2 regions of the Luteimonas vadosa genome follow, and region 1 is predicted to be linked to the other one. Evidence: predicted binding sites of a transcription regulator. Region 1 holds the regulator's gene; the other holds the start of a gene.
The links. The regulator HrcA, encoded in region 1, represses chaperone genes, less so after heat shock. The targets are predictions, from matches to a motif close to TTNGCACTCNNNNNNNNNGAGTGCNAA.
Positions count from the first base shown of each region.

Region 2: the regulator HrcA is predicted to act here: its motif matches at 4,375-4,401, upstream of groES (co-chaperone GroES).

Region 1 is NZ_BAABJY010000002.1:589,508-597,395, reverse strand. Features, by position in the region: gene ABD970_RS08615 (diguanylate cyclase domain-containing protein) at 1-115, opposite strand, end outside; gene dnaJ (molecular chaperone DnaJ) at 298-1,428, opposite strand; gene dnaK (molecular chaperone DnaK) at 1,577-3,505, opposite strand; gene grpE (nucleotide exchange factor GrpE) at 3,620-4,141, opposite strand; gene hrcA (heat-inducible transcriptional repressor HrcA) at 4,188-5,252, opposite strand; gene recN (DNA repair protein RecN) at 5,357-7,024, shown strand; gene fur (ferric iron uptake transcriptional regulator) at 7,055-7,459, opposite strand; gene ABD970_RS08580 (outer membrane protein assembly factor BamE) at 7,599-7,888, shown strand, end outside.
Region 2 is NZ_BAABJY010000001.1:993,431-1,001,318, reverse strand. Features, by position in the region: gene ABD970_RS04550 (UDP-N-acetylglucosamine--N-acetylmuramyl-(pentapeptide) pyrophosphoryl-undecaprenol N-acetylglucosamine transferase) at 1-52, opposite strand, end outside; gene ABD970_RS04545 (tetratricopeptide repeat protein) at 164-2,227, shown strand; gene groL (chaperonin GroEL) at 2,315-3,961, opposite strand; gene groES (co-chaperone GroES) at 4,018-4,305, opposite strand; gene cutA (divalent-cation tolerance protein CutA) at 4,576-4,920, shown strand; gene ABD970_RS04525 (protein-disulfide reductase DsbD) at 4,917-7,382, shown strand; gene ABD970_RS04520 (TlpA family protein disulfide reductase) at 7,382-7,888, shown strand, end outside.

The sequences.
Region 1 (7,888 bases):
GTTCGGTGCGCATCAGCGCCGCCGAAAGGGCCGTCAGGCTGCGTTCGAAGTCCAGCCGCTTCTGCAGGCTTCGGAAGCCCGGCGCGACCAGCCGGAGCCGTCGCTCACCGGCCAAGACGACCCTCCTCGAGCGGGCGCCGCGCCCGGATGGCGCGATCGGCCTCGCATTCCTCGCGGCGGTACGTCAGAACAAGCATCACCATGGCCCCCTCGAGGCCACTCTAGCGCGGATGCGGAGCCATCACCAAGGCAGGGCACGCCTGCACCGGGCTGCCCGCGAGACCCGCGCAGGCGGTGTCAGGACACCATGCGCTCCCAGAAGCCTTTGACTCCATCCAGGAAGGTGCTCGAGCGCGGCGAGTGGCGGCGGGCGTTCTCGCCCGTGAAGGTCTTCTCGAACCGATCGAGCAGTTCGCGCTGTTCGTTGGTCAGGTTGATCGGCGTCTCCACCACGGCCTTGCAGTACAGGTCGCCGGCGCTGCGGCTGCGAACCGACTTCACGCCCTTGCCGCGCAGGCGGAAGACCTTCCCGGTCTGGGTCTCGGCGGGGATGCGGATCTCGGCATCGCCACCCAGGGTCGGGACGCGTACGGTGTCGCCCAGGGCGGCCTGGGTGATGCGGATCGGCACCTCGCAGTGCAGGTCGTCCCCGTCGCGCACGAAGATCCCGTGCGGACGGACCCGGACCTCAACGTAGAGGTCGCCCGGAGGCGCCCCGGCCGGTCCCGCCTCGCCCTCGCCCGCCAGGCGGATACGGTCACCGGTATCGACTCCGGGCGGGATCTTGACCGACAACACCTTTTCTTCCTCGACCCGGCCATTGCCGCGGCAGGCGGCGCAGGGATTGCGGAAAGTCTGGCCGCGGCCATGGCAATGCGGGCACGGCTGCTGCATGGAGAAGATCCCGCGCTGGTAACGCACCTGGCCCCGCCCATGGCAGGTCTCGCAGGTTTCCAGCTTGCCGTCCTCCGAGCCGGTGCCGTTGCACGGCTCGCACTCGGCCATGGTCGGCAACTCGAGGCGCTTTTCCAGTCCCGCCACCGCCTCTTCCAGGTCCAGGTCCAGCACGTAGCCCACGTCGGCGCCGCGGCGCGGGCCGCGGCCGGCGCCACCGCCGAAGATGTTCCCGAAGATGTCTCCGAAGATGTCGCCCATGTCGGGCCCGCCGAAGCCCGGGCCGGCATTGCCGCCCCCCATGCCGTGCTCGAAGGCGGCATGTCCGTGCTGGTCGTAGATGCGGCGCTTGCCGCCATCGGAGAGGACTTCGTACGCCTCCTTGCACTCCTTGAACTTGTCCAGCGCGGAGGCATCGCCCGGATTCCGGTCCGGATGGTGCTTCATCGCGCAGCGACGATAGGCACGCTTGAGTTCCTCTTCGCTGGCGTTCCGGGCGACGCCCAGGACTTCGTAGTAGTCGCGTTTGCTCATGGGCGGGAGTTGGGGGTCCGGGAGGAGGTTGCGTCGCTGCGGATCAGCACCGGCGCGGCCGGCGGCGGATCCCGGAACGGCCGGCCGGACGGACCGAAGGAGCCGGGCCAGGCCCCGCTCCTCCGATCGCCGATCCAGCCGTCATGGCCTACTGCTTCTGTTCGTCGTCCTTGACCTCGGTGAACTCGGCATCGACCACGTCGTCGCCGGAGGGCGCCCCGCCCTCGGGACCCGCGCCGCCCTCGCCGTCCGGCCCCTGCTGCGCGGCCGCCGCGGCGAACAGGGCCTGCGCCGCTTCCTCCAGCGTCGTGGTCTTGGCCTCGATCTGGGCCTTGTCGTCGCCCTTCATCGCCGTCTCGACCTCGGCGATCGCGCCCTCGACGCGGCCGATCACTTCGCCACCGACCTTGTCGCCGTTGTCCTTGATGGCGCTCCGGGCGCTGTGCACCAGCGCGTCGGCCTGGTTGCGCGCCGTGACCAGCTCCTGGAACTTCCTGTCCTCTTCGCGATGCGCCTCGGCGTCGGACACCATCCGCTGGATCTCCTCCTCGGACAGGCCAGAGCCGGACTTGATCTCGACCTTCTGCTCCTTGCCGGTCTTCTTGTCCTTGGCGGTCACGTGGACGATGCCGTTGGCGTCGATGTCGAACGACACCTCGACCTGCGGCATGCCGCGGGGCGCCGGCTCAATGCCGGTCAGGTCGAACTTGGCCATCGACTTGTTGTAGCGGGCCTGCTCGCGCTCGCCCTGCAGCACGTGCACGGTGACGGCGGACTGGTTGTCCTCGGCGGTGGAGAAGGTCTGCGAGGCCTTGGTCGGCACCGTGGTGTTCTTCTCGATGATCTTGGTGAACACGCCGCCCAGGGTCTCGATGCCGAGGCTCAGCGGGGTCACGTCGAGCAGCAGCACGTCCTTGACGTCGCCGGCGAGCACGCCGCCCTGGATCGCGGCGCCGATGGCCACGGCCTCGTCCGGGTTGATGTCCTTGCGCGGTTCCTTGCCGAAGAACTCGGCCACGGCCTGCTGCACCTTGGGCATGCGGGTCTGGCCGCCGACCAGGATCACCTCGTTGATGTCACTGGCGCGCAGCCCGGCATCGTTGAGCGCGACCTTGCACGGCTCGATGGTCTTCTTGACCAGGTCCTCGACCAGCGATTCCAGCTTGGCGCGGGTCAGCTTGATGTTGAGGTGCTTGGGACCGGAGGCGTCGGCAGTGACGTAGGGCAGGTTGACCTCCGTCTGCTGGGCGCTGGAGAGCTCGATCTTGGCGCGCTCGGCCGCGTCCTTCAGGCGCTGGAGCGCCAGCGGATCCTTGCGCAGGTCGATGCCCTGGTCCTTCTGGAATTCCTCGACGAGGTAGTCGATCACGCGCTTGTCGAAGTCCTCGCCACCGAGGAAGGTGTCGCCGTTGGTGGCCAGCACCTCGAACTGCTTCTCGCCGTCCACCTCGGCGATCTCGATGATCGAGACGTCGAAGGTGCCGCCGCCCAGGTCGTAGACCGCGATCTTGCGGTCGGCGCCCTTCTTGTCCAGGCCGTAGGCCAGCGCGGCGGCGGTCGGCTCGTTGATGATGCGCTTGACGTCCAGGCCGGCGATCTTGCCGGCGTCCTTGGTCGCCTGGCGCTGCGAGTCGTTGAAGTACGCCGGCACGGTGATCACCGCCTCGGACACGGTCTCGCCCAGGTAGGCCTCGGCGGTCTTCTTCATCTTCTCGAGGATCCGCGCGGAGACTTCCTGCGCCGAGAGCTTCTTGCCGTCGCTGGTCTGCACCCAGGCGTCGCCGTTGTCGTGCTCGACGATCCCGTAGGACACCAGGTCGAGGTCCTTCTTGACCTCGGCGTCGCCGAACTTGCGGCCGATCAGGCGCTTGACCGCGTAGAACGTGTTCTTTGGATTGGTGACCGCCTGGCGCTTGGCCGACGCACCGACCAGTACCTCGCCGTCCTTGGTGTAGGCCACGATCGACGGCGTGGTGCGGTCGCCCTCGCTGTTCTCGATGACCTTGGCCTTGCCGCCTTCCATGATCGCCACGCACGAGTTGGTCGTGCCCAGGTCGATGCCGATGATCTTTGCCATAGTGGATTCCCTCTCGAATTCTCTGGTCTGTCGTGTCTGTCGTGGCGGCCTCGCCGCCGATGGGGGTTATCTGGGGGCGCGCCCGGAGGGTTCAAGCCATGGGCCGCTTCCGGCTCAGTCGTGGGGCGTCACCGCCACCATCGCCGGGCGCAACAACTGGTCGTTGAGCAGGTAACCCTTCTGGAAGGTCTGCGCGACCGCACCCGGCGCGATGCCTTCGGCCTCGATCACGCTCATCGCCTGGTGGTGTTCCGGGTCGAAGGCATCCCCCGGCCGCGGCGCGACGGCGACGAGTCCATGCTTGGCGGAGATCCGGCTGAGCTCGCGGAGGGTGAGTTCAACCCCCTCGCGCAGGGGGTCGGCGGCGTCTGCCGTCGAAAGCGCGGCATCCATCCCGTCCAGGACCGGCAGGAGGTCGTTCAGCAGCTGTTTGTTCGCGAAGCGGCAGGCGTTGCTGACCTCGCGCTCCAGCCGCTTGCGCTGGTTCTCCAGGTCGGCGCGTTCCACGAGCGACTGCGCCCGCAGCTGCTCGACCTCGCCACGGAGCGCTTCGAGCTCGTCCTGCACCGCCGTTTCCGGTGCGTCATCGCCTTGCGCGGCCGCCTCGGCCGCCTCTTGCTGGGGTTCGTTGCTCATCTTGGTCCGGTTTTCCTTGGCGGGCGTCACGCCGCCGGCCGGACAGCTATGGGGTTGTCCGCTCCGGATTCAAGGCGACCCCCAGCACGTCGGCCGCGGCTTGCACCACCGGAATCACCCGGTCGTAGGCCATCCGGGTCGGCCCGATGACGCCCAGCACGCCCAGGACCTGGCCGCCCGCGGAATAGGGAGCGGTGACCAGGGAAACCCCCTCCAACGGCGCCAGCCCGGTCTCCTCGCCGATGAAGATCCGCACCCCCGGGGCCTGCACGGTGCGCTCGAGCAGCTGCAGGATCTCCCGCTTGCGTGCGAAGGCCTCGAACAGCTCGCGCAGGCGATCCAGGTCCGACAGGTCCTGGACGCCGATCAAGCGGGTCTGCCCCGCGAGCAGCATGTCGTCGCCATCGGGCGCCAGCGCCTGCTCGGCGAGCTCGACCGATTGCGACAGCAGGGTCTCCATCTCGCTCCGCGCGTCGCGCATGTCGTGGATCAGGCGGGCACGGATCTCCGCCAGGGGGCGGCCGGCGAAATTCTGGTTGAGGTAGTTCGCCACCCGTTCCAGTTCGCCGGGTTCGTAATTGCGCCGGCCCTGGACGATGCGGTTCTGGACTTCGTTGTCGGCGAACACCACGATGGCCATCACCCGCTGCCCGTCCAGGGCGACGAAATCGATGTGGCGAAAGGCGAACTGCTCCCGCTTGGGCACGCTCACCACGCCGACGAAGTGCGTCATCGCGGACACCAGTTCCGATGCCGAGCCCAGCAAGGATTGCGTGCCGCCACCGGCTGGCAATTGCTGCCTCAGGCGGGCGACTTCGGCCTCGGGCAACGGCTTGAGCTGCAGCAGGGAATCCACGAAGACGCGGTACCCCTGCGCCGTGGGAATGCGGCCGGAGGACGTATGCGGGGCCGACAACAGCCCGACTTCCTCGAGGTCGGCGAGGATGTTGCGGATGGTCGCTGGGCTGACGTCGAGGCCGGCGTGCCTGGCCAGCGTCTGCGAGCCAACGGGCTCGCCGTCGCGGATGTGACGGCCGATCAGGGTGCGCAACAGCTGGCGGGCGCGGGGGTCGAGGTCGTGCGCGGCGTCGGGGGAGCGGTTGCTGACCATGCCCTTCATATAGGCGCCCCGGGTGCCGGGCGCAAGCGCCCCGCCGCGCGATCGTCGTGGCGGCGCCCCTGTCACCGTGCCGGGCAAGCGGGCACAATCGCGCCATGCTTACGCGCCTGTCCATCCGCGATTTCGCCGTCGTCTCTCGGACCGACCTGGAGTTCGGTCCCGGCATGACGGTGATTTCCGGTGAAACCGGCGCCGGCAAGTCATTGCTGGTCGACGCGCTGGGCTTCCTGTCGGGCATGCGCGCCGACAGCGCGATGGTCCGCCACGGCGCCGAGCGTGCCGAACTGCATGCCGAATTCGCCCTGGCGGGGTCGCCCCCTGCCGTGCAGTGGCTTCGCGAACAGGAATTCGACGACGGCGACGCCTGCGTGTTGCGCCGAACGCTGCGTGCCGATGGCGGCTCCCGGGCCTGGATCAACGGCCGCCCGGCGACGCTGTCGCAGCTGTCGGAGCTGGCGGGCCTGCTGGTCGAGATCCATGGCCAGCATGAACACCAGGCCCTGCTTTCCCGGCAAAGCCAACTGGCCCTGCTGGATGCCCATGGCGGCCACACCCCCTTGCTCGATGCGGTCCGTGATGCCGCCCGGCGCTGGACCGCGCTGCTGGAGGAACGCGACGCACTGTCCAGGCGGGGCGACGTCTCGGAACGGATCGAATGGCTCGACCACCAGCTGGCCGAGCTCGACCGTGAGAACCTGTCGGCCGAGAGCCTTGCCGACCTGGAGGCCGACCATCGCCGCCAGGCGCATGCGGCGAGCCTGATCTCGGGTTGCGACGATGCCCTGGCCTGCATCGGTGGCGATGCCGCTCCCGCCTTGCCCGCGCAACTGCAGCGGCTTCGCGCAGGTCTCGACCGCCTCCAGGAACACGAGCCGCGCCTGGGCGAAGTCGATGACATGCTCGATGCCGCCGCGATCCAGCTTGACGAGGCCTCGGCCCTGCTGGAGCGCATCCGCGCCGACCTGGACGTCGATCCGGCCCGGTTCGAGGCCCTCGAAGGCCGCATCGCGCGCCTCCACGAGCTTTCCCGCAAGCACAGGGTGCCGCCCGGATCGCTGGCGGAGCATCGCGACGCCCTCGCCACCGAGCGCGATACCCTGCACACCGCCGGGACCCGCCTGAGGGTCCTGGACCAGGAAATCGCGGCTGCCATGGACGCCTGGCGCGAAGCCGCGTCGGCATTGACCCGCTCCCGGCAAAAGGCGGCAAAGGCGCTGGCCAAGGCGACCAGCAACTTGGTCTCCGAGCTCGGGATGGGCGGGGGCAGTTTCGAGATCGCCTTCGAAACGACCCCGGCCAACCGCCCCGACCCGCTGGGGGCCGAACGGGTCGAATTCCTGGTGTCCGCCAACGCCGGGCAGCCCGCTCGCCCGCTGCGCAAGGTCGCCTCGGGCGGCGAACTGTCCCGTATCTCGCTGGCGATCGAGGTCGCGGCGCTTGGACACGATCCCGTGCCGACGATGGTGTTCGACGAGGTCGACTCCGGCATCGGTGGCGCGGTCGCCGAGATCGTCGGCCAGAAGTTGCGGTCCCTGGGCGAGCGTTGCCAGGTCCTTTGCGTCACGCACTTGCCCCAGGTCTCGGCCCAGGGACACGCCCATTACCGAGTCAGCAAGGCCGCCACCACGGGGGTCACCCAGAGCGCCGTGCAACGGCTGGATCCCGCGCAGCGCAAGGAAGAACTGGCGCGGATGCTGGGCGGCGTGGAGGTCAGCGACGAGGCCCGCGCCGCGGCGCAGCGACTGTTGCAGAACGCCGGTTGAACCGGCCGCCAAGCGGGGTTCGCGTGGGACTCAGCGCTTCTTGCGCACGTAGAGGACCAGCGAATGTTCCTCGAGCACGAAACCGTGCTGCTCGGCGATCTGGCGCTGGAGCTTCTCGATCTCGGCGCTTTCGAACTCGATGATCTTGCCGGTGTCGATGTCGACCATGTGGTCGTGGTGGCCGCCCCGGTCGAGTTCGTAGACGGCAGTGCCGCCCTCGAAGTTGTGCTTGAGCACCAGCCCCGCCGCCTCGAACTGGGTCAGCACCCGGTAGACCGTCGCCAAGCCGATCTCGTCCCCGCTTTCCAGCAGTTGCCGATAGATATCCTCGGCGGACATGTGGTGCTGCGGGGTCTTCTTCTCCAGCAGCTCGAGGATCCGCATCCTGGGATGCGTCACCTTCAGTCCGGCCTTGCGCAGATCCTGCGATTCCATCCCGCTCCCGTCGATGCAAGGTGCCTGAACAGTCGCCGGGCGGAGGCCCGGAAGCGTCGGCGGCCCGAGCCGCCGCGACCGCCCGGAGTGTATCATCGGCGCGTTTCCCCAAGACCGGACTTCCATGCGCCAGCCAAGCATCGCCCGCCTCGTCCTGACTGTCCTGTTCGCGCTCGCCACGGCGGGTTGCGGGATCCTCTACAAGCAGCCGATCTACCAGGGCAACCTGGTCGACAAGTCGGCCGTGGAACAGCTGCAGGTCGGCATGAGCAAGCAACAGGTGGAAGCGCTGCTGGGGACGCCGTCGATCGCGGATCCGTTCCACCACCAGCGATGGGATTACACCGCCAGCCAGCGTGCCGGCCGCACCAACCACACCGAGATCAAGACGCTGACCCTGTTCTTCCAGAACGACGCGCTGGCGCGCTG
Region 2 (7,888 bases), on a different contig from region 1:
CCGCCGCCATGGCGATGCAGGGTCGGCTGGGGGGAGGATCCTTGCGCTGCATGGCGGGCCATCGGGAAAGCAGCGGGCACTATAGCCAGCGGCGCGGCCACGGGCCATGCGTGCGCGTCGACGTGTTGTCCTGTCGACCCGCGCGCCGGCGTTTTCCTGATCCATGGCAGCGCCCGCACGGCATCCGGAATCATCGTCCTGGCCCGGTGCCGCCCTGTTGCTGGTCCTCGTGCTGCTCGCCGTCCTGCGCTCCGCGGCCGGGACCCGGCTGGACAGCCTGACCGTCGACGAGCCCTGGCACATCGTGGCCGGCACCACCTACGTGCGCGGCGGCGGATTCCACCTCAATCCCGAGCACCCGCCGCTGGTCAAGCTGTGGACGGGCGCGTTCATGCCCGACGACTTCCGCTTGCGACCGGCGGAACCGCTCACCGAGAAATCGCAGGAACGCGATTGGGTCGAGCAGACGTTCTTCTTCGACAACGATTCCCGCGCCGCACAGACGCGGGCGCGCTGGGCCATGTGGTCGCTGCATGCGCTGATGCTGCTCGCGCTGGGCGGCCTGCTGTGGCGCGCCTGCGGGCTGGCCTGGGCGGTGGGAACGCTGGCCTTCCTGGTGCTGGAGCCCACGGTCGGCGCGCACTTGCCGGTGGTGATGACCGACCTGCCGCTGGCGCTGTCACTGGGCTTGTCGGCGGTCGCGGCCGGGCTGCTGGCGGCGACCTGGCGGTGGCGATGGGCGATCGCCACGGGTGCTGCGATGGGACTCGCTCTCGCCGCCAAGCACTCCGCCCTGGCCGGACTGGGCGGGCTGGGGCTGTTGCTGGCGCTGGCAGCGCTCTCGGGCTGGAAACTGGGGCCCCGCGCCGTCGTCGTGCGCCTGGCGATGCTGGCCGGGGCCGCACTCGTGGCGCTCGCGCTGTTGTGGGCGAGTTACGGCCTGCGCTTCCATGCCGGGGCGGACGGCAGTGACGCCTTCAACCGGCCGATGGCGGAAAAGATCGACGAACTGACCCTGCCGCACTGGCGCGCCGCGCTGCATTTCGCTGACGGCCACAAGCTGCTGCCGCGGGCCTACCTGTGGGGCTTGGCGGACACGGTGCGCACCGGCGTCGAAGGGCGCGGGATCGGCATGCATTTCGTCTGGGGCCGGGCCTACAACGGCCATCCACCATGGTTCAGCTGGCCGGCGATCCTGCTCGCGAAGTTTCCATTGGCGCTGCTCGCGCTCGCGCTGGCCGGCGTGCCGCTCGCCTTCCGGCGCAAGCTGCCGGCGGCCGCGCGCTGGGCCCTCGCGATGACCGTGGCGGCCTGCGGTTTCCACATGGTCGCGCTGGTCGGCTCGGATGGGATCTGGGGTGGGGTGCGCCACGCGCTGCCCGTGGTGGTCGGCGCCGCGATCTTCGCCGGGGGCGTGTTGGCCTGGGCATGGCAACGCCGCCAGCATGCAATGCTGGCCGGGGTGGCCGCGACTTACCTCGTCGCCGCGGCCATGACCCTGGGCGAACCACGCCTGTGGGAGTACCACAACGAACTCGTCGGCGGTACGCAGGGCGCGCATCGCTACTTCACCGACGAAGGCACGGACCTGGGCCAGCGCTTTCACGAGCTGCGCGCCTTCCACGATCGCCACATCGCGCCCTCTGGACTGCCGATGTACGTGGATTACTGGGTAGGCGAGCCGCAGATGCGTGCGGCCGGACTGCGGCAGCGTCGCTTCGTCGAGTCCCTGGACGACACCAACGTCGAGGGACGCTTCGATGGCTGGTTCATCTATCCCATGCCCAGCACCCTGCCGTGGCCGCAGTGGGACTGGGACCCGGAGGTGGTGTTTCGCGACATGCGGATGGTGGCGCGCTACGGCCACGTCGGCATCTGGCGCGGCACCCTGGTGCGACCGCAGTCGCGCGCGGGCAGTCTCAAGAGGAAGGTCATGGATTACATCTACAAGGAGAATGGCGACGACTGGGCCCTGGTCGCGGCGCGGCTGGAGGAAGTGGTGCCGCTGGGACCACAGGCGGTCGATGCAGGCGTGGAGCTGGGCAACGCCTACGTGCGGCTGGGACGCCGCGACGAGGCGATCGGTGCCTACCGGCGCCTGCTCGACCAGGAGAAGTTGCCGGTCGAAGCCAAGATCGCCGAGCAACTGCGCGCGCAGATCCAGCGGGTGCAGGCGGCGCCGGACGTCGCCAAGGTGGAGCCGATGCGCAACCCCTGGCTGGAGTAACCCCCGGGTCGCGGATCGATACGCTTCATGAAAAAAGCCCCGCATCGCTGCGGGGCTTTTGTGTCGCGGTGCAGCCGTGGGGCCGGATCAGAAATCCATGCCGCCCATGCCACCCATGCCGCCCATGCCGCCGCCGCCCATGGCCGGCTCTTCCTTCTTGGGAAGCTCGGCGACCATCGCCTCGGTGGTGATCATCAGGCCGGCGATCGAGGCCGCGTTCTGCAGCGCCGAACGGGTGACCTTGGTCGGGTCCAGGATGCCGAACGCGATCATGTCGCCGTACTCGCCGGTCTGGGCGTTGTAGCCGTAGTCGCCCTTGCCGTCCTTGACGTTGTTGAGCACGACCGAGGGCTCCTCGCCGCAGTTGGCGACGATTTCGCGCAGCGGCGCTTCCATCGCGCGCTTGGCGATGTTGATGCCGTGGGTCTGGTCGACGTTGTCGCCCTTGAGCTCGCCGATGGCCTGCAGCGCGCGGATCAGCGCGACGCCGCCGCCCGGGACCACGCCCTCTTCAACCGCCGCACGCGTGGCGTGCAGGGCGTCCTCGACGCGGGCCTTCTTTTCCTTCATCTCGATCTCGGTCGAGGCGCCGACCTTGATCACCGCCACGCCGCCGGCCAGCTTGGCCACGCGCTCCTGCAGCTTTTCCTTGTCGTAGTCCGAAGAGGTGTCCTCGATCTGCGCCTTGATCTGCTTGATGCGGCCTTCGATGCCGCTGGACTCGCCGGCGCCGTCGATGATGGTGGTATTTTCCTTGGTGACCTGGATCTTCTTGGCGCGACCGAGGTCGTTGATGGTCGCCTTCTCGAGCGTCAGGCCGACTTCCTCGGAGATCACGGTGCCGCCGGTGAGGATCGCCATGTCCTCCAGCATCGCCTTGCGGCGGTCACCGAAGCCCGGTGCCTTGACCGCGACCACCTTGACGATGCCGCGGATGGTGTTGACCACCAGGGTCGCCAGCGCTTCGCCCTCGACTTCCTCGGCGACGATCAGCAGCGGCTTGCCGGCCTTGGCCACGCCCTCGAGCACCGGCAGCAGGTCGCGGACGTTGGAGATCTTCTTGTCGTGCAGCAGGATGAAGGGATCGTCCAGCTCGGCCGACATCGACTGCTGGTTGTTGATGAAGTACGGGCTCAGGTAGCCGCGGTCGAACTGCATGCCCTCCACCACGTCCAGCTCGTTGTCCAGCGCCGAACCTTCCTCGACGGTGATTACGCCTTCCTTGCCGACCTTCTTCATCGCGTCGGCGATGATGTTGCCGATGGACTCGTCGCTGTTGGCCGAGATGGTGCCGACCTGGGCGATGGCCTTGTCGTCGGCGGTGGGCTTGCTGATCTTCTTGAGCTCGTCCACCGCGGCGACCACTGCCTTGTCGATGCCGCGCTTGAGGTCCATCGGGTTCATGCCGGCGGCGACCGCCTTCATGCCCTCGCGGATCAGCGACTGCGCCAGCACGGTGGCGGTGGTGGTGCCGTCACCGGCGTTGTCGGAGGTCTTGGAAGCGACTTCCTTGACCATCTGCGCGCCCATGTTCTCGAACTTGTCGGCAAGCTCGATTTCCTTGGCGACGGAGACGCCGTCCTTGGTGATGGTCGGGGCGCCGTAGCTCTTCTCGAGCACGACGTTGCGGCCCTTCGGGCCGAGGGTGGCCTTGACGGCGTTGGCCAGGGCGTTGACGCCGCGCAGCATCTTCGCGCGCGCGTCTTCGCCGAAACGGATTTCCTTGGCGGACATTGCAGTTACCTCGATAGGGAGTCAGTAAAAGGGGGAGCGTCGTGCGGCGGGACGGCTCAGCCGATGACGGCGAGGATGTCGTCTTCGCGCACGATCTTGTATTCGGTGCCTTCGTGCTTGTAGGCGCTGCCGGAGTACTGGCCGTAGATGACCTTGTCGCCGACCTTGATCTTCGGGGCGCGCAGGCTGCCGTTGTCCAGCGGCTTGCCCTCGCCGACCGCGACCACTTCGCCCTTGGTGGGCTTTTCCTTGGCGTTGTCGGGAATGACGATGCCACCGGCCGTGACTTCGTCGGCTTCGATGGGCTTGACGACCACGCGGTCGTAGAGCGGCTTGAGATTCATTGCAACCCTCGCAAGTAATTGATTGGTGGAAGAAAAAAGATCAAGAGGCGGTGAAGCAGGGCGCGGATGCTAGCAGTCGGGAGTGCCGAGTGCCAAACCCGCGGGCACGAAAACCCGGCGCGGGCCGGGGATGCCCGTGACATGGGTACGGCCGTGGGCGATTCAAGGGGCGGCAGTCGAATCGTCGGCGGGTAGTCGCGCCGCGTCGGACCCCACTGGCGCTTCGCTCGAGGGAACCAGCCCGGCGCGACCGACCGGTAGAATCCCCGCATGCCGCCTGCACCCGCCGTCAGCCTCGTCTATTGCACCTGCCCGGACGCCGCCACGGCCTCGCGCCTGGCCGAGGCGGTGGTCGAGGAGCGGCTGGCCGCCTGCGTCAACGTGCTGCCGGGGCTGCGCTCGGTGTACCGGTGGCGGGACGCCGTGGAGCAGGCCGACGAGATCCTGCTCCTGGCCAAGACCGGCAGCGACCGCGTCGCCGCCCTGTCCGCGAGGCTGGCCGAACTGCACCCCTATGAACTGCCCGAGGTCGTCGCGGTCCAAGCCAGCGGCGGCTCGGCCGCCTACCTTGCCTGGGTCGCCGACGCGTCCCGCCCCGGAGCCAGTCCACGGTGAACCCATCGTCCGTCCTGCGCCGCGCGTTCGCGGCATTCGCGTTGTGCGCGGCCCTGGCCTGCCCGCAGGCCGTCCAGGCCGCGGTCGACGAGGACGAGCTGCTGCCGGTCGACCAGGCCTTCGTGCTGCGGGCCGAGTCCTCGGCCCGCGACCGCATCGTCGTGGCCTTTACGATCGCCGAGGGCTACTACCTCTACCGGCACCGCACGGCGGTCGAGGTGGTCGGCGGCGGATTCGACGCCGGGACGCTGCAACTGCCAACCGGCAAGCGCTACACCGACGAATTCTTCGGCGATGTCGAGACCTACCGCGGGCAGCTGCGCGCGGTGCTGCCCGGCGAGGCCGCCGCCGGCGCGCGCCGGGTCCAGCTGCGGATCAAGTACCAGGGCTGCGCCGATGTCGGGGTGTGCTATCCGCCCCAGGTGCGCACCGTGCAAGTGGACCTCCCGGCCGCTGCCGCCGGCGCGGGCGCGGCGCCGCGCGCCGATGCCGGCTTCGCCGCGCTGGGGCGGTCGCTCGCGACGCCATCGGCGTCGCCGCTTCCGGGGGCGCGGATCGCCGGTGCCACCGACCCCCTGCCACTTCCGCCGGAACAGGCCTTCGGGTTCGAAGCCATCGCCGGCGACGGCAACACCTTGCTGCTGCGGTTCACGCCGGCGCGCGGTTATTACCTGTACCGCGACCGGACGGCGCTGAAGCTGGACCAACCCGGCATCGCCCTCGCCAAGCCGCGCTGGCCGCGGGGCGAACAGCACTACGACGAGCACTTCGGCAACGTCGTGGTGTATTTCGACCAGGTCGACGTGCCCGTGCCGCTGCGCCGCGCCACCGGTCAAGCGCGGACCGTGGTGCTCACGGCCACCTTCCAAGGCTGCCAGGACGACGGCATTTGCTACCCGCCGATGACCCGCACCGTGCGCATCGCGCTGCCGGCGGCCGCCGTCGGTACCGCCGGCGCCGATGCCGCGGGGATGGACGCGACGACGTCCGCGCCGACGCCGGCTGCCGGCCAAGGCACCGGGATCCCGCTGGCCGGGACGCCGGAAGGCTTGGCGGGAACCACGCCCGCCGACGACGCGCCAGGCGCATCCATCGACGCCGGACCCGGGCCCGCCGGGGAGGACAGCGATGCTTCCACGCCTGCCGCCGGGGACGCCAGCGCAGGCCTCGCCGACGACAGCCGCCTGGCCGCATCCCTGTCCGGTCCGGGACGCTGGTGGGCGCTGCTGGGTTTCTTCGGTGCCGGCCTGCTGCTGGCCTTCACGCCCTGCGTGCTGCCGATGATCCCGATCCTGTCCGGGCTGATCGCCGGCGCCGGCACGCGGCTGGGCACCGGGCGCGCGCTGCTGCTGTCGTTCGTCTACGTGCTGGCCAACGCGCTGGTGTTCACCGTCGCGGGCGTGGTCGCGGCGCTGCTGGGCGCCAACCTGCAGGTGGCGTTCCAGACGCCGTGGATCATCGTGCTGTTCGCGGGCCTGTTCGTGGCGCTGGCGCTGTCGTCGTTCGGCTTGTACGAGCTGCAACTTCCGCAGGCCCTGCGCGCGCGCCTTGGCGCGGTGACCGAGCGCCAGCGGGGCGGTTCGCTGGCCGGCGTCGCGGCGATGGGCGCGCTGTCGGCGCTGATCGTCGGGCCCTGCGTCGCGCCGCCGCTGGCCGCGGCGGTGCTGTACATCGGCCAGAGCCAGGACCCCGTATTCGGCGGCGCGGCGCTGTTCCTGCTCGGCATGGGCATGGGCGTGCCGTTGCTGGCCTTCGGCGTCGCGGCCGGCCGCGGCATGCCGACCAGCGGCCCGTGGATGACCGCGGCGCAACGCGTGTTCGGATTCGTGTTCCTGGGCCTGGCGGTGTGGATGCTGTCGCGCATCCTGCCGGGCCCCGCGACGCTGGCGCTGTACGGCCTGTTGGCGCTGGCCGCGGCGGCGGCGTCCTTCTCGGCGCTGTCTCGTGCGCAGGGCGACCGCGCGCGCTGGCTGGCACGATTCGCCGGGCTGGTGCTGGCCGTGGTCGGCGCTGCCGAACTGCTGGGGGCGATGGCCGGCGGACGCGACCCGCTGCAGCCGCTGGCGGGTGCCTTCGGCCAAGGGGAAAACCGCGAGCTCCCCTTCCGCACCATCAAGTCGCTGGCCGACCTCGATCGCGAGGTCGCCGCGGCGCGGTCGGCCGGCAAGCCGCTGCTGTTCGACTTCTACGCGGACTGGTGCGTGGCCTGCAAGGAAATGGAGAAATACACCTTCACCCGGCCCGAAGTGCACGCCGCGCTGGCCGACTTCGTCCTGCTCAAGGCCGACGTTACCGCCAACGACGCCGTGGACCAGGCGCTGATGAAGCGGCTTGGCATCATCGGGCCGCCGGCCACCCTGTTCTATGCCGATGGCCGCGAGCGCCGGGAGCTGCGACTGTTCGGCTTCGAGAAGGCCGAACCCTTCGTCGCGCGCGTCCGTCGTGCCGGCACCGCGCCCTGATGCGGGGCAGCGGCAAGGTCCTGCTGGTCGCCTTCGTGGCCGCGACGCTGGGCGTGGTCGCCGGCTTCGCCATCCACGGCCCGGGGCCGTTGCTGCGGACCGAATGGGGCCAACACGTGGTGCAATCGGCCATCGACCTGGTCACGCCGGCACCCCCCGGCGGGCTGGCCGTCGCCACCCGGGGGCAACCCGTGCCGGCGATCCCCGTCCGCCTCCTGGACGGCGGCCGCGTGGTGCTCCCGGCCGACTTCACCGGCCGCCCCCTGCTGGTGAACGTGTGGGCCAGCTGGTGCGGGCCCTGCATTGCCGAAATGCCGGAGCTGCAACGCTTCTCCGTCGAACAAGGCGACAACGGCGTGCAAGTGGTCGGTATCGCGCTGGATGAAGAGGACGCCGTGCGCGCCTTCCTGGCGCGGGTGCCGGTGAGCTACCCCATTGCCGTGGACGCCCCGGGCCCCGGCGATGCCGGTGTGCAGCTCGGCAACCGCCGCGGCGTGCTGCCCTAT